DNA from 2 places in the Halobacillus sp. B29 genome. Region 2 is predicted to be linked to the other one. Evidence: riboswitches for the same ligand, from Rfam matches in the RefSeq annotation. Region 2 holds a riboswitch; the other holds the start of a gene.

Region 1 (11,547 bases), on a different contig from region 2:
TTTATAAATGATTATAGCAAGAGAACTTCCTGCTAATATAGCAATGTAAGGCCAAAAGCTAGTCAGGATTTCTTCGTTAAATATCGTGGCGGCCTTATTTAAACCTTCACCATCTTCCTGCTCGTATATAGCAAAAAGACGGGAAGCATTCAGGTAAACTGTTATCCCAACAGCGGTCCAGATAAGTCCCCCTGCCAGTTCCCAGTTCGATATCAATCGTTTCTTTGGAATGGCTGGTTTATTCTTCAACTGATCTGGGATCCAGGCTTTTCCGAAAGGTTCATCCTCTGATTTCGTGGACCGTTCGACAACAGCAAAAATAACTGTAATCCAGAACACAGATTGAATCCCGGCAGATACTGCCGCAAAAGAGGTTTGAATGAAGATCGATAGAATAATAGAAAGCATACTTGTTTCGCCAGAGAAAGAAAGAATCTCTTCAGCCACTACGGAGATGACAACAATGATCATAATAATAGGAAGAACGAGCTTTAAAACGTTCAAATACTGATCGTATAAGGCAGGACCAATTAAATAGGAAGGACGATCACTATAGCGTCTGGCGAGTACAGCCGGGTCGCCCAGGTTCGTTAACACAGCTCTTACATCTTTTTCTGATGGATGCTCAGGAAGCATATCTTCAATAGTGGATTGGAGTTCGAGGGCAACATCGTCCTGCATTTTCTCTGGGAGTCTTCGAGTGACCTCGTAAACATACGTTTTAATTAAGTCCATCCTTTTCCTCTCCTTGTAATAAATTATGAAGTTGTAAAGAAGTTCTTTCCCATTCTGCTTTCAGCTCATTAAAGATCTCATAACCATAATCACTCAGTACGTAATACTTTCTAGGCCGGCTTTCCGACGTATCCCACGTGCTGGTTACTAATTCCTGTTTTTCGAGTCGTCTGAGCAAAGGGTAAAGTGTACTTTGATCAATAACAATGCCCGAAGATTCCAAGCGCTGAACAAGTGAGTATCCATACTGAGGAGACTTTAATTGGCTGAGCACAGCAAGCGTCAAAGAGCCCCTTCTCATCTCCGTAATTAAGGAATTTAATAATTTACTCAATGAGCCACCTCGCTCTCTCTTTATAGTGTATATCATACACCATTGTATGACATATAACAATAACATTATTACGGCGTCCTGAAAGGTCAAACCCTTTCGCTTTAAAGTGGCAAAATTTTTTAGTTTCTAACAGGAGCTATTCAATGATAAAGTAGATAAGAAGTTTAAGATTGAAGTAAGGAGGGAGTCTAGTGGCTGACCAGGAAAGTAACGAAGTCATAGATGAAGCATTAGGAGAGAAAGACATTCGACGGTTAGAATTTCGTGGTGGTGTATTTGCTGCGACGATTCCTTTAGTGTTTTTCATTATTTGGGCGATTGCCTTAAGTGTAACGGAATTAGTAACTGAGCAGTCCCTTGTACTTGGGATGGTAATCGGGATAGCCATTGGTTTGTTTTTCTGTAAATCCCAGTGGGCAGATTATGCTCAAAGTTTATTTTCAGGAATGGCTCAGCCCGTAGGTGTTATTGCTGTTATTGCCTGGTTTTGGGCAGGGATGTTTGCAAAGCTATTATCGGCCGGTGGGCTTGTAGATGGCCTGATCTGGTTTGGTTTTCAGACAGGATTAGAAGGTGGCGCTTTTGTAGCCATTACTTTCTTATTGTCAGCTCTGTTCGCAACGGCCGTAGGTACAGGTTATGGTACAGTAGCTACGTTTGGCGTCCTAATGTATCCGGCTGGGGTCATTTTAGGGGCAGATCCCGTAATATTACTTGCCGCTATCTTAAGTGGTGCGGTGTTCGGGGACAATCTGGCTCCCGTATCTGATACAACCATCGTATCTGCGACTACTCAGGAAGCAGATGTACCTGGGGTTGTTCGCTCAAGGTTCAAATATTCCATAACGGCTGCTATTCCGGCTCTTATTCTATTTATTATCTTTGGTGGCGGCGGAGAACAGGGAAGTACAGAGGTTATTAACCAGCTGCAGGCGCAAGTAGCTCCTGACGGGTTGATTATGCTCCTGCCATTCATTCTCGTACTCTATCTGGCACTGAGCGGCCATCACTTGCTTACCTCATTGACATGGGGGATCGTCACTTCCGTAGGACTCATTGCTGTGTCAGGTGTTTCCTTAACAAAAGTTCTTCACATTTATAAAAATGATTCTGGAGAGGCTGTTGTGGAGGGCGCCTTAATGAGTGGAATAGGCGGCTATTTTAATATGGCCATTCTAATTCTATTAATCTTGGCTGCTGCCCATTTGCTTGAGATAGCCGGTACAATGGAAGTTATTAAAAATTTCTTCCTTGGAATTATTAAAAATGTGGTTCGCCGGGCGGAACTTTCGATATTTGGAATTGTAGCCTTTTTAAATGTGTTTATCACAATAAACACAGCGGCAGAAATTGCTGCAGCTCCATTTGTCAGAAAGCTTGGGATAGAGATGAATATCCATCCATATCGCAGAGCCAACTTTCTCGACACGGTGACTTCATCATTAGGCTACATTTTTCCGTGGAGCGGTGGAGTGCTTCTCGCATGGGCTACGATACAGGGAGCTGCTGAGGAGTATGACTTCCTTCCGGTTGTTGGTCCAACAGAAGTCTTTCCATATGTGTTCCAGGGCTGGGGACTGCTCATCGTTATGTTTGTTGCAGCAATGACTGGCTGGGGACTACGCTATAGTGGGAAAAATGGGGAAGAAGTTAAACCAACAAAACATTCGTAATAGAAAATCCTCCCTGGGCGGCTTGCCGCAGGGAGGATCTTTTTTTATTGGATATGAGCTTTTGCTTCTTTCATCTGATCTAAATGACGAAGCTCGTGCCAGCCGATAAATTCCACCCACTGTTCAAGGTTTAGGTCACCGAAAGAGGGATGAGGGAAAGCGCGATTCTGAAGTGTTTCCTTATCCTTATTATGAACTAGGAAATAAGTGGCTTCACGCGTATGTTCCAAACCTTTCTTTGCCTCTTCCAACGTGTTGAATTCGCCTTTTGGTTTCAGGGGCTGAGGTGCCTCTACTTTATAGTCGCGGTTGGTTGTCTTATGCAGCGGCTTTTCATTTACCTGCTGCTCATCCCCCTGTTTGATCGCCTGATTCATCTGATGGACAATCATTTGTTCCATTAAGTACAAATGCTCTAAGACTTCTAATATAGACCAGGAATTTTCATCCGGCTTCGTGCGTGCTTCCTCGTCAGATACCTCTTCCACAAAAGCTAGTAATTCGTTTCTTTTTTCTTCTATTCCGTACATCTTGTAACCATCCTTTCCAAGTATAGGATATTTCGAGTCTACCATATGTAGCCGCTTATTTTCCTCTATTAAATATGTAAACGGTTTTTCTTTTAATAGAAGACATAGTAAAATGATGGGAAGATTGAAAAAATTTACTTTTCTACTTTTCTTACAAGTGAAAGGAGCACGATTAAATGCAGCACTTAGACTATCTCTATCATCCCTATGAGACTACAAGAAATTCGACCATTGCGAAAAACGGAATGGTTGCAACCTCACAGCCGCTTGCGTCTCAGGCTGGGCTATCCATACTGCAAAAAGGAGGAAATGCGATAGACGCAGCCATAGCAACCGCCGCCGCGCTAACGGTTGTGGAACCTACTTCCAACGGAATTGGTTCAGACGCCTTTGCCCTCGTTTGGACAGAAAATAAACTTTATGGACTGAATGGGAGTGGTCATTCACCTGCCTCGATTTCTACTGAAGAAATAAAGAAACGAGGGTACGAAGAGATTCCGAAGTTTGGCTTTGAGCCTGTTACTGTTCCTGGAGCACCAGGGGCATGGGCAGAACTATCCCGCCGTTTTGGGAAGCTTCCATTTAAAGAATTGTTCGCTCCCGCTATTCAATACGCGGAAGAAGGATATCCAATCTCTCCTGTACTAGGGAAGTTCTGGCGAATGGCTGCAGCCAAATTCCGTGAAACATTAATAGGAGAAGAATTCACCCACTGGTTCGATACCTTTGCCCCAGATGGCAAAGCTCCTGAAATCGGTGAAGTCTGGAACTCGGAAGGCCATGCCCAAACACTGAGAAAAATAGCTGAAACGCATGCGGAAGACTTCTATAATGGAGAAACAGCTGATCGAATCGATGCTTTTTCTAAACAGTACGGCGGTTTTATTTCTAAAGAAGACTTAGCCAGCTATCAACCGGAATGGGTTGATCCAATTTCTGTGAATTACCGTGGTTATAACGTGTGGGAAATCCCTCCGAACGGCCAGGGACTTGTGGCGCTTTCAGCTTTGAACATGCTAAAAGGGTTTGACATACTTGAAAAAGAAAGTGATTCTACATATCATAAGCAAATAGAAGCTATGAAACTCGCTTTTGCAGACGGAGAAAAGTACATTGCTGATGCCTCTTCTATGGAAGTAGACATCGATGATTTATTAAATGATGATTATTCAGCTGAACGCAGATCTTCTATTACAGAAGAGGCGGGCGTGCCGGAAGCGGGCGTTCCCCCGAAAGGAGGAACCGTGTATCTCGCTGCCGCGGACGGGGAAGGGAACATGGTATCGTTTATTCAAAGCAACTACATGGGATTCGGTTCTGGATTAGTGGTTCCTGGAACTGGCATTGCTCTTCAAAACCGTGGTCATAACTTCACCATGGAACAAGGGCATGCCAACTCTCTGGAAGGGAATAAGAGATCGTATCATACCATTATCCCTGGCTTTTTAACGAAGGGAGATCAGCCCGTCGGACCATTTGGCGTCATGGGCGGATTTATGCAGCCCCAGGGCCACGTTCAGGTTGTTATGAACACGGTTGATTTTCATTTAAACCCGCAGTCAGCGCTTGATGCTCCACGCTGGCAGTGGATGAAAGGTAAAACGGTATGGGTAGAGCCGAACTTCCCTAAGCATGTCGCGGAAGCTCTCGCGCGCCGCGGCCACGAAATCAGCGTTCAGCTGGAAACAGGTGCTTTCGGGAGAGGCCAGATTATATGGCGTGATCCGGAAACAGGAGTTTTATATGGCGGCACGGAGTCAAGAACAGATGGTACGATCTCCGCTTACTGAATGAAGAGGAGAGTCGGTTTGGAAGGAGAGGAGAAGTATGCAGCAGTGGAATCTCTTTATAGCCTTTTTTCGTGTGGGAATGCTCGGTTATGGAGGAGGTCCTGCTTCCATACCGCTGGTCCATAAGGAAGTGGTTGAAAAATATGAATGGCTCACGGACGATGAATTTGGCGATGTCCTGGCTTTAGGCAACTCGCTGCCAGGTCCCATTGCTACAAAAATGGCAGGGTACATAGGTTATCGAGTTTCAGGAATCATAGGGATGTTGAATGCTGTATTAGCAACCATTATACCTACAATTGTCATCATGATTGTGCTGATTACTTCGTTAAACAGTTTTCGCGACCAGGCCTGGGTCAATGGGATGACACGAGCCGTGGTTCCGGTGGTAGGAGTTATGCTTGCCAAGCTGACTTATGATTTTCTAAAAAAAGCTCAAGGAAATCTGGGGTGGATCGTCTCGCTATCTCTTGCGGTTGTCTCTCTTTTACTGATTGAGTGGATCGGCTTGCATCCTGGTCTCCTTATCTTTGCGCTGTTACTATATGCTTTGCTTAAACCTGTAAAAGCTAAAGATAAACCAAATCATAAAAGTCAGGAGCAGTCATCATGATTTTTTGGAAACTATTTGTTGCTTTTTTTATACCTGGAATTATTGGTTATGGGGGAGGTCCTGCTTCGATCCCTTTGGTAGAAAATGAGGTTGTGGGACGATTTGGATGGATGAGTGTGACGGAATTCAGCGAAATGCTTGCTATGGCGAATGCGCTGCCAGGGCCGATTGCTACAAAAATGGCCGGTTTTGTCGGCTATCAGCAGGCAGGGGTTCTGGGTGCAGTGGTCGGTGTCTTTGCCACAGTTGCTCCATCGCTTATTTTAATGATTGTCCTGTTGAGTTTTCTATATAAATTCAAGGATTCTCCCAGGGTCAAGCGGATGACTAACTTAATCCGCCCAGCGATTGCCGTGCTTCTTGGGATTATGGCGTACCAGTTTTTTGGGAATTCCTATGAATCCACAGGTTTCCTGCAAACAGCAATCCTGATCATCGCCAGTTTCTTGTTACTTGAAAAAGTAAAACTGCACCCCGCCTTTGTAATCCTTGGATCGCTCATATACGGCGCCTTGTTCTTAGGTTGAACAAAGCCGCTTATTAAACAAACGGGACGGATTGTTGAAGACTCAGTTTCGAGATAAATTGAGTCCGTTGCCTGAAATCGATGAGGGGCGGCTACGTGAGAAGAACGGACCCTACTATTGGAGAAGCTAGTGTCCTACATCAGCCTTAAATGCTTCTATAGCAGGGGTTATCCCACGTGCACGCTCATTGTTATAGGTTTAACCCCACCGTAAACCATGGCGTTCCGAACATGATATCGAGTTCCCTATTTAGCAAGGTCCGGAGGGGGACGATGCAGACTCCTGTGGGATGAACATGATCGGTAAGATCCCGGAAGGCGAAGCCTGAGGAAGCTTACCACATGCCCACGGAAAGCGAAATCGTCCCCCGCAGGACCTAATTCTCACAAAAGTCTCGAAATCAAGTCTTAAACAAACGCGAGCGAATCTATAATATTCAACAGAGACTTTAGGTAGTACAAGAACTCACAGTTTCCGGACTCTCTTTAATCATCAGTTCAGCAAAATCCCCCTGTGAAGAAGGAGTACCATAGGAATAGAGCGAATATCCTAGTTAGGAACCAACTATGCGATTAAAGGGGAGAGAAGAATGAGCAAATATTCTATTGAACAATTTATAAGAGAAACAAAGCAGGACGATGCAGAGAATGAATACTTCGAGCTGGAAACCCCGCGTATCCTGGAAGTGAACCTGACCGATCAAGTGTGGGCGAAAGCAGGATCCATGATCTCGTACAACGGGCAGATTAAATTTGAAAGAGAAGGATTCCTTGAGCACGGTGTAGGTCGTTTCGTGAAAAAAGCCATGAGTGGAGAAGGAAGCTCTCTGATGAAAGCTACCGGACGCGGCAGCCTTTACTTAGCTGATCAAGGCAAAAAAATTACTATTCTGGAACTGGATAACGAAGAAATTACAGTGAATGGCAATGATCTTCTCGCCTTTGAGCCAGGCGTAGACTGGGATATTCAACTGATGAAAAAAGTTGCCGGAATGATGTCGGGCGGCTTATTCAACGTTAAACTGAAGGGAAGAGGTAAAGTAGCGATCACGTCTCATTACGAACCGCTTACCATTATGGTGCGCCCGGGGCAGCCAGTAATTACCGATCCAAATGCTACGGTCGCCTGGTCGGGTCATTTGCAGCCTGAGTTTCGTACAGATATAAGCTTTAAAACTCTCATTGGACGGGGAAGTGGAGAATCGATCCAAATGGAATTCAAAGGCGACGGCTTTGTCATCGTCCAGCCGTTTGAAGAGATTAATACTTCAGGCGAGCGCGGCAAATAAAGATTTGTCGAATGATGGAGAGTTCAATATGGACTGGCATTTTCTTATGACAGTCTGAATAGAGTAAAAGACCGGGAGCTGAATATGTTTTTTTCCAAAAAAAATTTTAGCTTCATCCTTTACTTCACTGCTAAAACGTTGTAAGATATGAAATAACTTAAAAATAAATAACGGAAACTTCTTATCCAGAGAGGCGGAGGGACTGGCCCTTTGATGCCCGGCAACCATCGAATCAATCTAATGATTGACGAGAACGGTGCCAATTCCTGTAGGATGGTGACATCCTAAGAGATGAGAGGATCGTACGGACTATAATACGACCCCTTTTCTTGGATAAGAAAAGGGGTCTTTTCGTTGTCATATACCCGTGAAGGCTCTCGATAGAAGTTGCGTTAAAAAGAAAGGAAAGATGAGATATGGCGAAGGCAATTTTTGGAGCAGGGTGTTTCTGGGGAGTAGAAGCATTCTTTGAAAAATTTGAAGGCATTACATCTACACGAGTAGGTTATATTGGCGGGAATCTGGATAATCCATCTTATGAACAGGTGAAAACGGGTAAAACAGGTCACGCAGAAGCTGTGAAAGTAGAGTATGACCCGACTGTCATTACTTATTCTGAACTCGTAAATATCTTTTTTGAAACGCACGATCCAACTTCAAAAAATCGTCAAGGTGCCGATATTGGCCACCAATACCGCTCGGCGATTTTTTACAATGATGCCAGTCAAAAGTATATTGCTGAAGAAAAAATTAAAGAGTGGGATGAAAAAGGCACATTCAAGCGCCCGATTGTAACAGAGGTTGTTAAGACCACCACTTTCTATGAAGCGGAAGAGCATCATCAGAAATATTTGCAGAAGAACGGTTCCGTAGCATGTGGAATCGGCTAAAAACGCTTATCCTTGAAAGGCGCTCAGAGTATTTACTCTGAGTGCTTTTTTTATTTTTAGGGCTGCGAAGTTACGCACAGAACCAGGAAGGGAAAACCTTTGAACAGAGCGAACTGAGTGAGAGATAGGTTTTGTGAAGGGAGAGGGAGCGGATTTGTTATGGGTCAATGAATCGATACTAATCATCATGTGTTTGTTTATGGTGGCAGGGGCCCTGGATTACTATGTTCTTAATCAGCGTTTATCTTTAGGAAAGCATTTCTATGATGCCTTTATGATGATGGGGCCGCTAGCCTTATCCATGGTAGGTATCATTTCGCTAGCTCCCGTCTTGTCAGAAGTCGCTGCACCGGTTATTGGTCCTGTCTTTAAAGAACTGGGGGCCGATCCTTCTATGTTTGCTTCTATGATTTTAGCGATTGATATGGGAGCGTACTCCCTGGCCGAAGCGTTAGCCTTAACGGATGAAGCGGCTGTGTTTTCATGGGCATTTTTAGGAACTATGATGGGTCCGACACTCGTCTTTACTATACCGGTCGCTCTTACTGTCATTCAAAAAGAAGACCGTCCTTATTTCGCGAAAGGGATCCTCATCGGAATAGTGACAATACCGATTGGTTGTCTGGCAGGCGGAGCGATCGCAGGATATGAATGGTTATGGATGCTGCATAACTTATTGCCGGCGCTTCTCCTTTCCATTTTTATCGGGATGGGATTATGGTTGTTTACGAATGGAGCTATACGTGTATTTGCCTGGTTTGGAAAAGGAGTCGAAATCCTTATTATTACCGGACTTGCAGCTATTACGATTGAAACGCTTACGGAATTCACCCTCATTTCTGGCATGGCCCCGCTTTCTGAGGGGGTCTCTATTGTAGGCAGGATTACCGTTACCCTTGCAGGAGCGTATCCTTTAATCGCTTTTATTAATCAAAAAGGGGAAAAGGTATGGAATCGGTTGAGCCAGAAGATTGGTTTAAATGCTTCTGCTATGACCGGCCTCCTGGCTTCCCTTGCCCATCATTTACCTATGCTTGCCATGATGAAGCACATGGATCACCGGGGGAAAATAGTGAATTCGGCTTTTGCGGTAAGTGGAGCTTTTGTACTGGGGAGCCACTTTGCTTTTGTAGCAGGAATTGAAAAAGATATGATTGTTCCTGTTATTGTGGGCAAGCTGATCGCTGGAGGACTCGCTGTAGGTATTGCCTTACTTTTAACAAGAAGGAATAAGCAGATAACTTTAACCAAGTAATCAACTAGGCTATAATCGACGTGAATCTAACCATAAAGGAGTTTTTTCCTGTGAAGACAGAAATGAAAGAGCGCTACAACGAATACATTGAAAAATTCAAAGCGACGGCTCCTGGAGATGTGCAAGAGAAAATGAAGCAGGCCATTCAAGAGCTTGAGCAATCTTCTGATGGGAAAGGTCTATCTGAAGGTGAAAAAGCTCCTAATTTCAACCTTCCTGATGCGAAGGGAAATTCAATTGAATTGTACAAACAGCTGGAAGAAGGGCCTGTCATATTGACGTTTTACCGTGGAGGCTGGTGTCCTTATTGTAATATGGAACTCCGGGCCTATCAGGAGATTCTTAGTGACATTCACGATAGTGGGGGCGAACTAATTGCGATCAGTCCTGAACAACCTGATCACTCTTTATCCACCACTGAGAAAAATGACCTCCAGTTCCATGTGGTAAGTGATGTTGGAAATGAAACGGCCAATCAGTATAATCTCGTTTATCAGCTGCCCGATTATCTTGTTGACGTGTACAAAGAAAAAGGGCTGCGAGTGGACGAGCATAACGGGGATGAAGCGTGGACCCTTCCTGTTTCTGCAACCTATGTAATTGACCAGGACGGAACCATTGTTTATGAATACACCAAAGAAGACTACAAAGATCGTGCAGAGCCTTCAGAAGTACTGGAGCAATTAAAAAAAGTACAAGTATAAAAAGGAAGCACAACCCAGTTCATCGACTGTGGTTGTGCTTTTTTATTTTGTGTATTTGTTAGCATAGCTGCTCGCGGCAATCGAATCTGGCTTAATTTTCGGTTCGATCCCAAGCGATTCAATTCGGGCTACCATTTCATTTACATATAGCCTTGTCCGGTTCCGCTCTCCTGAACCAATGTCAATATGCCCCTCCATTGTAAAAGTAGCACCTTTATAAATATGAGGCAGAATGATATCAATCATTTCATTTTTCTTATCTTCCGTGAATAAAGAAGCGATATGTTCGGTAAGTGATGTCTCATAGGAGATTCGTTCATGCAGCGTGGTCATTTTTCGCGAAATAAGCTTCTTACAGAAACACGCCCACGCGCCTTTTCCAACACGTTGGATGACGATCCCTGTAATAAAAATGGTGTGAGAAGGGTGGATTTGAGAATCAGTACCAAGCATTAAACGGTAATTTCCGAGCGGATCCTTTTTCATAAAGGTCAGGATATGGTCAAATACTTGATCAAAGTCCATCTTTTTGTGGGTTATGTTTTGGAACTTGAGGTCCTTTTCCATCTCAGTCACCCCTTTGTTTGTTAAGCAAGGGCATTACATGCTGCCTTCCTTATTATAAGATATTCATCAACTTTTACTTGAATGCAGAATCAGAAGAGGTGTCGGAGTAATTTAACTTTATCACGTTTATAACGGGAGTATGCCTCCTTTATTATAAAATTATGTATGAATTTAATGAAGATTAGTAATAGGGATACAAAAAAATTTTTATTACCCTCCTCCTTAAGAAACGCGATTCTTTTGGAACCAGCTGAAGAAAATAATAAATAATAGAATGACGACAAAAGCTCCTGTAATAAATTTGATAAGTGTGTTTTCCTGATAAGCAAAGATTGCTCCATAGCCCCATATGAAAACAAGAGGAAACCACGTATCTTTCTGAATGAAATAAAAGGCAAGGGCAATGAGTCCCCCTACTACAAGAATAAATGCGGACCATCCCAGTTCTCCAATGGCAAATAGTTCTTGTACTTCATTTGCTTTCAAAACGACAAAGGTATCCACGATAGTAGCTATAGAGGTCCAGGCGAGGTAAATGGAAAAGGGAGTTCTGTATTTTTGAGTAGAGAGATTTAGTCTTTGAATGATCGTATATACCACACATAAGGTAAGCAACGATAAAGTAATGAACAGTAACGATG
Region 2 (11,547 bases):
GCTCATTCGCCCCCATTACCGTCATTGTTTCTCTTTCGAAATATCCTTCTTTAATCGCATTTAGGGCCCTTTCGTGACTGGAAGCAGCATAAGCATCCAGTTCCTCCTTTGATATTTCCCACTTTTCTGCAATGCGTTCAGCGGATAGACCCTGGTTGATCATGTCATACTTCTCAGTAAGCTGTTCACTATACTTGCTCCCTTGCATATTGGAAAACATCGGTACACGCGACATGCTTTCTACTCCTCCGGCAATAACTACGTCCATATCCCCACAGGCAATCGCCTGGGAAGCAAAATGAACGGCCTGCTGACTCGACCCGCATTGACGGTCTACGGTTACTCCGGGTACCTCTAGTGGAAAACCTGCCATTAGCGCTGAAATCCTGGCTACGTCCCCCGCCTGCTCACCTACTTGTGATACACAGCCTGCAATGACGTCTTCTACTTCCTTAGGATCCACTTGACTCCGTTCGATTAGTTCCTGTAGCACTAACGCAAAGAGTTCATCGGGCCTTTGCCCACTTAATAAACCATTTCTCTTTCCAACCGGGGTACGAACCGCTTCAACGATAACTACTTCCTTCATATTCCCTGCCTCCTAAACGAGCCCCATTTTTTTCGCAATGATTGATTTCATGACTTCATTCGTGCCTGCATAAATAGCTGTGACTGGTGCGTCACGGAACCTTCTGGCTATCTCATACTCTTCCATATATCCGTAGCCTCCGTGCAATTGCATACATTCAAGCGCCACTTTTTTCACAAGTTCAGTTGTCCACCATTTGGCCATGGAAACCTGTTTTTCCACATTTTCTTCCTGTATATGAGCTTCTATCGTTCGGTCGAGAAAAGTACGGCCTATTTCAACTTCCGTCTGCAGTTCAGCCAGTTTGAACTGAGTATTTTGAAAAGAAGCGATCGACCGTCCGAACGCCTGGCGTTCTTTTACATATTGGATCGTCAGTTCTAGCATTCGCTCACAGGAAGCAATGGCTCCAATTCCTACGATCAGCCGTTCCTGCTGAAGCTGATTCATCAAATAATAGAACCCCTCTCCTTCTTTCCCTATCAGATTGGCAGCCGGTACTTTAGCGTCTTCGAAAATAAGTTCAGACGTATCCTGGCTGTGAAGTCCCACTTTTTCGAGCTGTTTTCCCCTTGTAAAGCCCGGTGTGTCTTTCTCTACTACGATCAGACTGATCCCTTTATGAGCTGGAGAGGCTTTAGGATCCGTCTTGCACACCACGAGGACTAAATCGGCATAGGTACCATTGGTGATAAACGTCTTTTCCCCATTTAATGTATAGTGGTCGTCTGTCTTCTGAGCTGTTGTCTTTACCGCTGCCAGGTCTGAACCAGCCCCTGGCTCAGTCATAGCAATAGCGGTCACACATTCCCCTGTCGTACATTTCGAAAGCCAACTTTTCTTTTGGTCCTCGGTCCCGTAAGCGGATAAATAGGGAACGACGATGTCGTTGTGCAGGCCAATGCCAATCAATCCTGTCCCCACTCTTTCCATCTCTTCATTAATAATTACGGAGTAACCAAAGTCAGCATGGAATCCGCCATACTCCTGATCTAGCCAAGGACATAGATAACCTTGTTCCCCGAGTTTTTTCCAAAAGGAACGTGGAATGGCTTTTTGTTTTTCCCACTCCTTAAAGTATGGATAAGCTTCTTTCTCCAGAAATTGGCGTAGTGACCTTCGCAAAATATCATGCTCTTCTTTTATGTAACCTGCTTTCATCATAGCCTCCTAATTTAATCGTTCCTAAAGGGAAATCATTTTCTAATAGAATGATTCTCTCTGCTCCTGTTTAATTCCTCCATGATTAGGAAAACGGTTACAAAAAGACGTTTAATTGAATAATATGACATGTTTTTACACCATGTTTAGGCTAAACAGACGTTAAAGTCCTCCAATATAAACCCTTACAGGTAAGCAATTTGCCTCCGCAGCGCATAAAAAAGCTTGCAGGAAAACCAACTGGTTTTCCTGCAAGCAGAATTTATGATCTCTATGAATTCAATATTTTTTCGATGGCCTGAGCTACTCCATCTTCAGCATTTGTTCCTGTGACGAACGCCGCTTCTTGCTTCACTTCATCCTGAGCGTTGCCCATCGCGACTCCTACACCTGATTCACGGATCATCGCTATGTCATTCATGCTGTCCCCTACCGCCATCACGTTTTCCATCCGCAGATCAAGCCATTCACAAACTTTTAGCAAAGCCGCGGCTTTCGTGACACCTGTTGGGTTTACTTCGATATTCGTAGGACTGGAGTTTGTAACCTCAAGGTCCTGATTGCCATTCAGTTCCTGAAGAATAGCTTCTCTAATCTCATCATCTTCTATATCGAAACCGAACTTAAGCCAGTTATACTCTTCAATTTCTTTATCAAAAGGTTCCTGGGAGTTAAAAATTCCTTGTTCCGTAGAAGACCAGAAATATAATCCATGTTCTTCTTTCAGCTCCCACAAACGACTGACATGGTGAGGCTCCAGTAAGGTCTGGTCAACCAATTCAAAGTCCTGATTATAAATCTCACCACCGTTGATCGTTACAATATAAGAAGAACGACCAAGCTGCTCCGCTATATCGCGGCATCGCGACAGTGATCTTCCTGTACTTAATAGGACATGAATTCCCTGATCCTTTGCTTTTTGGACGGCTTTAATATTCGCGTCTGATACAGTTCCCTCCGGATTTACAAGGGTCCCATCTACGTCTAGTGCAATTAATTTAATATCTGTCATTGTATTCACGTCCTCTCTTCTACTTTCTCTATTCTAATACAAGGACAGACTTTCATACAACGAAACGACTAAACCGTATCGGCTGGTTGTTTCAATTGATTAACAAAAGTTCAATTTTTACGCTCCTATTTGCTTACCAGCCTATTTTTTCAAGGGGTACAAATGTAGGAATCAAGGAGTCATTGTAAACTTCACGAATGTGCTGCGCTACGTCTTCTTCCTGATATAGATCGACAATGGTTTGATACACTTCTTTATCCGTTTCATCTGCGCGGGCTGCAATGATATTTATATAAGGCTGTGCCGTGTCATCTTCAATAAAGATGGCATCATCTACTGGAACAAACCCGGCTTCAACGGCTACTCCATTATTAATGATTGATGCGGCAACGTCTGGCAGTACGCGGGGGGTCTGGGCCGCTACGATCGGTTCAAATTTTAAATTCTTAGGATTTTCCTGAATCTTGTCCAGGTTCCCATTTCCATCAAAATCGTCAGGCAGACCAATCACTCCAGCTTTTTCAAGGAGTAATAAAGCCCGTCCCATATTGGTTGCCTCTTTTGGTATAGCAATGGTGCTTCCTTCTGGAATATTTTTTACATCCTCATATTTTTCAGAGTAGATTCCCATTGGAGCGATTAACGTTGTACCAATTGGCGCCAGGTCCAGATCATGTTCTTTTATAAAAGAGTCAAAATAAGAGACCGTTTGAAACGCGTTTAAATCAATGTCTCCATCCGCGAGTGCCATGTTAGGACGTACATAATCTGAAAACTCAACTAACTCAATTTCAATATTCTCCTTGGCTGCTTTTTCTTTTATTTTCTCCCAGATCGGCACGCCAGAACCATTTAGGCCGACTTTTACGACCTTTTTCTCATCCGATCCTTCGCTTGATTCTGCTCCGCTGCTTTCACTGGAACATCCTGCTAATACGGTTCCAATGGCAGCTACTAAACTTAATAAAATGAATAATTTTTTCATGATGAGACCTCCTATTGTCTGCGGATTTTTTTAGATACAAAGTTTCCTATTGTTTGCGTGATTTGCACAATGACGACGAGAAGAAGCACGGTCGCAATCATGATATCCGTCTCAAATCGCTGATAGCCATACGAAATCGCTAAGTCACCAAGACCACCGCCGCCTACGAATCCGGCCATCGCCGAAGCTCCTACAAGACCAATCGTCGCAATGGTCAGATTCAGTACAATGGAACTTAACGCTTCCGGTATATATACGCGCGCGATAATTTGCCAGGGGGTGGCTCCCATAGCCTCCGCTGCTTCGATAACACCTGACTTCACCTCGAGCAGACTGCTCTCTACCAGCCGCGCGATATAGGGCGCCGAGAAAATAACGAGCGGTACTACCGCTGCAGCCGTGCCAATGGATGAGCCCACAATAAATCTTGTCACGGGCAGAATGGCTACCAGTAAGATGATAAATGGGATCGACCTGAAGAAGTTAACTACTGAACTGAGCGCATTGAATATAGGTTTGTTTTCAAGCAGTCCGCCATCTTTAGTAACCACTAACGCAATCCCAAGGGGAAGACCAATTAATGTGGCTGCAAGCAGAGAAATTCCGACCATTAAGAGGGTCTGATTGGTGGCTTCCAGAATTCTCGGCCAAAAATCCATTAAGTTAACCTGCATGTGCTTTCACCTCCTGAACTGTTACGGAACGCTGGATGGAGTCGATTGCTCTCACAATTTCTTTATCTTCTCCTTGCATCTCCACCACTAAATGTCCAAACGGAATGCCCTGAAGCTCTGTAATCTGCCCAAAAAGTACATTCACTTCCACTTCATATGACTTCGATACGTGGGAAAGTACTGGCTGCCCCGCACTTTCATCTACAAAGGTGACACGGTAAATATGCCGGCTTGCGCCCCGCTTTTCTATCCCCTCCAGGATGGATGCTGGAATTTCATTTTCCATAACCGTTCTTACAAAGTTCTTTGTAGTGGGATGTTCCGGCTGGGAAAACAAATCAAATATGGATCCTTGCTCGATGACACGACCATGTTCCATAACTGCGATCCGGTCGCAAACTTCACGGACAACATTCATTTCATGTGTGATCATAAGAATCGTGATGTTATATTCATCCCGCACTCTGCTCAAAAGTTTAAGAATGGACTTGGTAGTCTCAGGATCAAGAGCAGATGTCGCTTCATCACATAGCAATATGTCCGGAGAGGTGGCTAAAGCCCGTGCAATTCCGACCCTCTGTTTCTGTCCACCGGATAACTGGTCTGGATACTGCCTTGCTTTATCTGACAAACCTACAAATTCCAAAATTTCTTCTACACGTGCGTCAATATCTTTTTTAGGTACCCCTGATATTGCCAATGGAAAAGCGACATTGTGGCGTACCGTTTTAGACTCCAGCAGATTAAAGTGCTGAAAGATCATGCCGATTCGCTTCCGGACTTTTCGTAACTCGGGTTTAGACAGTTGGGTCAAATCTTCCCCATCCACGAGAAGCCTGCCTTCCGAAGGATATTCCAGTAAATTAACTAAACGAACAAGCGTACTTTTTCCTGCCCCGCTATAACCAATAACTCCGAAGATTTCTCCTTTATTCACGGCTAAATCCACTTGATCTACAGCTCTTAATTCATTTCCATTGTGTTCATAGATTTTTGATACTCCTTCAAACTCAATCATGAACGTCCCCCCTTTGTTTTTCTTTTCTTCCAATTAGCTGTCTTTCTTATGTACGACAAAGCGTGAAACTTTCGTTATGGCACATAAAAGAGCCCCTCTTCTTAAAAGATAAGAAGAGGGGCTCTATCATACGTGATTTATGAGAACCGTCTCTTCTCATCTTTCACGTGCATAAAGCACCTGCTGGAGTTGGCACAGTTTCTGATGACGCATCAGTCCCGCTGCCGAGGTTTCGTAGGGCCAGTCCCTCCACCTCTCTAGATAAGAAGATTTTTATTTGTTTTTAAATTGGATGGTGATTATCTTATTATAGCTCATCAGCTTTGTCAATTTTATCTGTGAAACTTTTCGTTTTTTCTCTTACCTGACTAAAAGCCGGTCCCCATGTCTATTACAGTAAAACCCAATTTTTACGATTATCTTCATACCTTAACGGGTATGCTGAAATAGAGAGCTTATAAAGGAGGTTTAAACATGTTTCATTACACAGTAGAAACAGAAAAAGGAATTGAAGAAGCAGTAGAAAGTTTAGAAGCCAGCCTTAAAGAAGCCCAATTCGGAGTTTTATGGAATTTTGATATTAAAGATAAACTCAATGAAAAAGGATTAGAATTCGAGAAAGAATTCAAAGTATTGGAAGTATGTAACCCTAAGGAAGCTCAGCGTATTCTTAATGAAAATACACTAGCTGGTTATTTCCTGCCATGTAAAATGGTTGTTTATTCTGACGGGGGCTCTACAAAAATTGGTATGCCTAAACCAACTGCCCTCATTCAATTGGTGGAAGATGAACAAATTCAGAGACTCGCAGAAGATATTGAACAACGATTAATCCATTGCGTGGATCAAAGCGTATAACGCATATGAGGAGGGATAATCTTTGAATTATCCTTCCTTTTTTTTATTTAGATCTGTTAAATCTGGTTGTTAATTTTCATAAGAGGCTTATTAAAGGATAGGGCCGGTTACTTGAAGACCCAGTTTCGAGATATTGGTTTGTAGTTAAGGTCCGTACCTTGTGTTATATAGCTCTCTGATTACTTGAGTATGAACTTTCTCAAATGGAAGATCAACCTATGATCAGCGCTAAACTTTTATCATGTCATGTGGTGAATCACCCCCGTTATAGAAGGATTTACGGCTGTTTCAGGATGCCTTCCTTCTTTTTTTGAAGGGTCCGTTTTCATAATAATATTGGGATGGTGGGGAAATGAGGAGACTCCCGCGGGAGAAGGAGCCAGGCGAGACCCCACAAGGAGTGAAACGACCGAGGAGGCTTGTCAGTTCCCCCGCAGGAAAGCGACTTATTTCCCAACCAGCCTTCCTCTTTTTAACGTAACAGCCTCATTTATCTTGAAAATGAGTCTTAAACAAACAGAAGCTTCTCTTTTAAAAAATCTCCTAGTTCTTGATCGGTGGAAGATTTAAAACCTTCTTTCCTTTGACTGAACAATGAAATTCTCCCTGACTCGTAATCGCACCATAAAATATATTTTCAATAGAAGTTATCCCGCAAGCTCTCCATTGGTTCTCCAACCATTCCTCGTTTTTACCCAGGTGATTCAAAATATCCTTTTGCAATTTTCCGTCCAGAATAAGTGGAATGTCATAACCCCCACCCCTATATGGAAGATGGAAATCCTCCCTCGTGATGTTTTCTTTTTCTGACTTTAACTTTATAGACATTGACCCGTTCGCTTCAATCAATGCTAATTCGACATCATTAATATGGTACACATCCTTTTCCCGAAGCATTTGTACGATATTATCGATAGAATAGTTAATGCTTTTAATGTTTTTTTCGACGATTTCTCCATTGAAAACCACCACCGTTGGTTCAAATGTTAAGAGCTTTCCCAACTTGCGATTTCTTAGTTTACTCCATACAATCAATTTCTGCAGTAAAGCAATTGCAATCATAGCCACTACGGTATGGATATGATTAATATTCGGATCAGCAATATCTGCCCCGACAACTGAACCGAGTACAAGAACCACCAGAAAATCAAAGACAGGCAGTTCACCTATTGACCGCTTCCCCATAAACAACCCTATGGCGAGTAGGAATGGAAGGATTGTTACAATTCTGCCTATAACCTTAAGTAAATCCCACAATAAATCCAATTGATTCACCACCTATACGTAGGTTTGCTTCCCACAGAATGTTTTATCCAATATTCTTTTATCCACCTGTTGACATTATACCTTATGGGGTATATTATTAATCATGTACTGTTCAACACAGCAAACAAAATCTTCATTAAGGGAGGGGAATCAATATGGAGTACAACGAAGCCATGAAAAACAGAGTAAAGCGTCTGGAAGGACAACTAAGAGGCGTTCTCAAAATGATGGAAGAAAATAAAGATTGCAAAGACGTCATCACTCAACTGTCTGCTTCTAGAAGTGCAATTGATCGCACTATCGGTTTAGTCGTCAGCTCCAACCTTGTGGAGTGCATTCAGGAATCAAGTGATAACCAGAACACAGAAGATTCCATCAACGAAGCTGTGCAGCTTCTAGTTAAAAGCCGATAATTTTTTAATAAATTTTATACCCATACACGTATATGTATAAATAAATTCTAGGAGGATAAAGATGTCTGAAACAAAATCAACCAATATCATCTTGTTCAGCGGAGATTATGATAAAGCGATGGCCGCTTATATTATTGCTAACGGGGCAGCCGCTTACGATCACAATGTAACCATTTTCCACACATTCTGGGGGTTAAACGCTCTGCGAAAAGATGAACAAGTATCTGTTAAGAAAAACTTCATGGAAAAAATGTTTGGAAAAATGATGCCTAGAGGTGCCGATAAAATGGGCATATCTAAAATGAACTATGCTGGCTTCGGCCCGAAAATGATTAAAGATGTAATGAAAAAACACAATGCTATGCCGTTGCCTGACTTGATTGAAATGGCGCAGGAACAAGATGTTAACCTTGTCGCTTGCACTATGACCATGGATCTTTTAGGGCTTCAAAAAGAAGAACTGCTTGATGAAATTGAATATGCGGGCGTTGCTGCTTATATTGGCGATGCTGAAGACGGTAACGTAAACCTGTTCATTTAATAGGAGGTCAACTTTTATGAAAACAATAACTGCGCAAGAACTGGAAGCGAAATTGAACAAAAATGAATCACTTAATCTAATTGACGTTCGTGAGGATGAAGAAGTAGCTGCCGGAAAGATTCCTGGTGCTGCACATATCCCTCTCGGCTCATTAGAAGCTCGTATAGACGAATTGGATCAATCCAAGGGCTATGTAATGATTTGCCGTTCCGGGGGCCGCAGCGGGCGTGCTGCACAGTTCCTTGAGCAAAATGGCTTCGATGTAACTAATATGGACGGCGGTATGCTGGATTGGAACGGACCTACTGAATAATTTTTTTAAATGATATACCCTTTGGGGTTATAGGAGGATGAAATGATGGATATTAAAGCAGATCATTTGTTAGATGCTAAAGGACTTGCGTGCCCGATGCCTATTGTAAAAACAAAAAAAATGATAAAGGACTTAAATTCTGGTGACGTAGTCGAAGTTCAGGCAACCGATAAAGGTTCTAAGGCGGATCTCCAGGCCTGGGCCAAGAGTGCTGGTCATCAATATTTAGGAACCATTGAAGAGGAAGGCACCTTAAAACACTACATTCGTAAAGCTAGTGATGAATCAGAAGAGAAATTGCACCCGGACACCGTAAATAATGAGGAGCTTTCTCAAAACCTGAAAAATGATAACGTACTCCTTCTCGATGTACGTGAGTCAGCGGAGTTTGCATTCGAGCATATTCCAGAGGCCGTATCTATTCCACTTGGTGAATTAGATGAGCGAATCAATGAAATTGACCAGACGAAAGATGTTTATGTCGTATGCCGCACAGGAAGTCGTAGTGACATGGCTTGTCAAAAGCTTACGGAAAAAGGTCTTGAGCGTGTATACAATGTTGTACCGGGTATGAGCGAGTGGTCCGGTGAAACGACATCACTGCGTTCATAAAATTTTTTAAACTTAAATATACCTTAGGGGGTAATTAATAATGGCAATAAAAGAAATCTCAGTTAAGGATTTAGCTGAAAAAGCACTTCAAAAAGAAGAACTGTTTTTACTTGATGTCCGTACAGAAGACGCTTTTCAGGACTGGAAGATCGAAAGTGAGAATTTCACTTATTTGAATATCCCTTACTTTGATCTGCTTGATGGCGTGGAAGAAATTGAAGATCAGCTTCCAAAAGATCAGGATATTGTAGTGGCCTGTGCCAAAGGCGGGTCTTCCCAGATGGTCACAGAAATGCTGGATGACGCCGGATTTACAAATGTGTATTCCTTGGAAGGCGGTATGAAAGCGTGGAGTGAACACTTAATGCCTGTTAAGGTAAGTGATCTTACGGACGGTGGCGAGCTCTACCAATTTGTACGTATCGGTAAAGGATGCTTATCTTACATGGTTGTATCGAACGGAGAAGCAGCTATTATCGATTCCACCCGTAAAACCGATGTATATGTGAATTTTGCTGAACAAATGGGTGTGACTATTAAACATGTATTTGATACCCACTTACACGCTGACCATATTTCTGGAGGCAGAACCATTGCTCAGCAAACAGGTGCAGCTTACTGGCTACCTCCAAAGGATGCAGAAGAAGTAACCTTTGATTATCAGCCATTAAAAGATGGAGAAAAGGTGACCATTGGAAACACAACCATCGACATCCACGCGCTGTATTCACCAGGGCACACCATTGGTTCCACTTCTTTTGTGGTAGATGATCAATACTTGATGACCGGAGATATTCTGTTCATCGATAGTATCGGCCGCCCTGACCTGGCAGGAAAAGCAGATGATTGGGTCATGGATCTTAGAGAAACGTTGTATGAACGCTATAAAGATCTTTCAGATGAACTAATCGTGCTTCCTGCGCACTTTATGATTATGGATGAGTTAAACGAAGATGGAACAGTAGCCGAGAAGCTGGGTGTTCTCTTTGAGAAGAACCACGGTCTGAATATCGAAGACAAAGATGAGTTTAGAAAAATGGTAACCGAGAATCTTCCGCCACAGCCGAATGCTTATCAGGAAATCCGTGAAACCAACATGGGTAAAATTGATCCGGAAGAAGAAGAACAGCGAGAAATGGAAATTGGTCCAAATCGCTGTGCCGTCCGCTAGTTAATTCTAAGGTAAACAAACAAAGATTTTAAAACAACATTATTTATTGGAGGTTATTCCCTATGAACGTAACAAAAGTATTAGATGCCAAAGGTTTAGCATGCCCTATGCCAATTGTGAAAACAAAGAAAGCCATGAAAGAAGTTGAGAGCGGCGAAACGCTTGAAATTCACGCAACCGATCAAGGGGCGAAAAGTGACTTAACAGCCTGGGCTAAATCCAGCGGCCACGAACTTCTTCAACATGATGAAGAAGACGGTGTATTTAAGTTCTGGATACAAAAAGGGTAAGGAATTTTTCAAAAGGGGGAACCGTATATGGTTCCCTTTTTTTAAGGAGGTCGACCAAAAATGGAATTTGGATTAATTATTACTATCTTTCTTATCGGATTTGCAGGCTCTTATGTATCAGGAATGCTCGGCATTGGCGGATCGATTATTAAATACCCGATGCTGCTTTATATCCCTCCACTCGTAGGATTTACAGCTTTCACTTCCCATGAAGTATCCGGAATCAGTGCGGTTCAGGTTTTCTTTGCTACGATTGGAGGCGTATGGGCCTATCGTAAAGGTGGATACTTGAACAAGTCCCTCATTCTTTATATGGGAGTAAGTATCCTAATTGGAAGCTTTATAGGCGGGTATGGATCCAGATTCATGCCGGAAAGCGGAATAAATCTTGTTTACGGTGTGCTCGCGCTAATAGCTACAATTATGATGTTCATACCTAAAAAGGGCTTGGACGACCAGGTGCTTGAAGAAGTAGACTTTAACCGAACACTTGCATCCTCTCTAGCTTTAATCGTTGGTGTAGGTGCAGGTATCGTAGGGGCTGCCGGCGCTTTTCTGCTCGTCCCTATTATGCTTGTAGTATTAAAAATACCAACCAGGATGACAATTGCTTCTTCCCTCGCCATCACTTTGATCTCATCCAT

The links. A riboswitch is a leader RNA that binds a small molecule or an ion and turns the genes downstream of it on or off. The one in region 2 is predicted to bind S-adenosylmethionine.
Region 1: linked by a shared signal. The riboswitch ahead of msrA (peptide-methionine (S)-S-oxide reductase MsrA) and the one ahead of ACTWP7_RS08935 (methionine ABC transporter ATP-binding protein) in region 2 are both predicted to bind S-adenosylmethionine.

What each region holds. Positions count from the first base shown of each region.
Region 1 is NZ_JBQQCM010000001.1:173,833-185,379, forward strand. It holds gene ACTWP7_RS00805 (HAAS signaling domain-containing protein) at 1-735, opposite strand, end outside; gene ACTWP7_RS00810 (PadR family transcriptional regulator) at 722-1,069, opposite strand; gene ACTWP7_RS00815 (Na+/H+ antiporter NhaC family protein) at 1,261-2,742, shown strand; gene ACTWP7_RS00820 (DinB family protein) at 2,787-3,272, opposite strand; gene ACTWP7_RS00825 (gamma-glutamyltransferase family protein) at 3,449-5,062, shown strand; gene ACTWP7_RS00830 (chromate transporter) at 5,100-5,675, shown strand; gene ACTWP7_RS00835 (chromate transporter) at 5,672-6,202, shown strand; gene ACTWP7_RS00840 (AIM24 family protein) at 6,792-7,490, shown strand; SAM riboswitch class I at 7,669-7,788, shown strand; gene msrA (peptide-methionine (S)-S-oxide reductase MsrA) at 7,907-8,380, shown strand; gene eutH (ethanolamine utilization protein EutH) at 8,535-9,635, shown strand; gene ACTWP7_RS00855 (peroxiredoxin-like family protein) at 9,686-10,339, shown strand; gene ACTWP7_RS00860 (ribonuclease H-like YkuK family protein) at 10,382-10,906, opposite strand; gene ACTWP7_RS00865 (TspO/MBR family protein) at 11,129-11,547, opposite strand, start outside.
Region 2 is NZ_JBQQCM010000005.1:224,355-235,901, forward strand. It holds gene ACTWP7_RS08910 (thiolase family protein) at 1-589, opposite strand, end outside; gene ACTWP7_RS08915 (acyl-CoA dehydrogenase family protein) at 602-1,750, opposite strand; gene ACTWP7_RS08920 (Cof-type HAD-IIB family hydrolase) at 2,022-2,762, opposite strand; gene ACTWP7_RS08925 (MetQ/NlpA family ABC transporter substrate-binding protein) at 2,896-3,747, opposite strand; gene ACTWP7_RS08930 (methionine ABC transporter permease) at 3,759-4,421, opposite strand; gene ACTWP7_RS08935 (methionine ABC transporter ATP-binding protein) at 4,411-5,439, opposite strand; SAM riboswitch class I at 5,593-5,707, opposite strand; gene ACTWP7_RS08940 (DUF302 domain-containing protein) at 5,914-6,297, shown strand; gene ACTWP7_RS08945 (DUF421 domain-containing protein) at 6,841-7,563, opposite strand; gene ACTWP7_RS08950 (metal-sensitive transcriptional regulator) at 7,719-7,976, shown strand; gene ACTWP7_RS08955 (DsrE/DsrF/DrsH-like family protein) at 8,038-8,517, shown strand; gene ACTWP7_RS08960 (rhodanese-like domain-containing protein) at 8,534-8,830, shown strand; gene ACTWP7_RS08965 (sulfurtransferase TusA family protein) at 8,873-9,442, shown strand; gene ACTWP7_RS08970 (MBL fold metallo-hydrolase) at 9,483-10,613, shown strand; gene ACTWP7_RS08975 (sulfurtransferase TusA family protein) at 10,676-10,903, shown strand; gene ACTWP7_RS08980 (sulfite exporter TauE/SafE family protein) at 10,964-11,547, shown strand, end outside.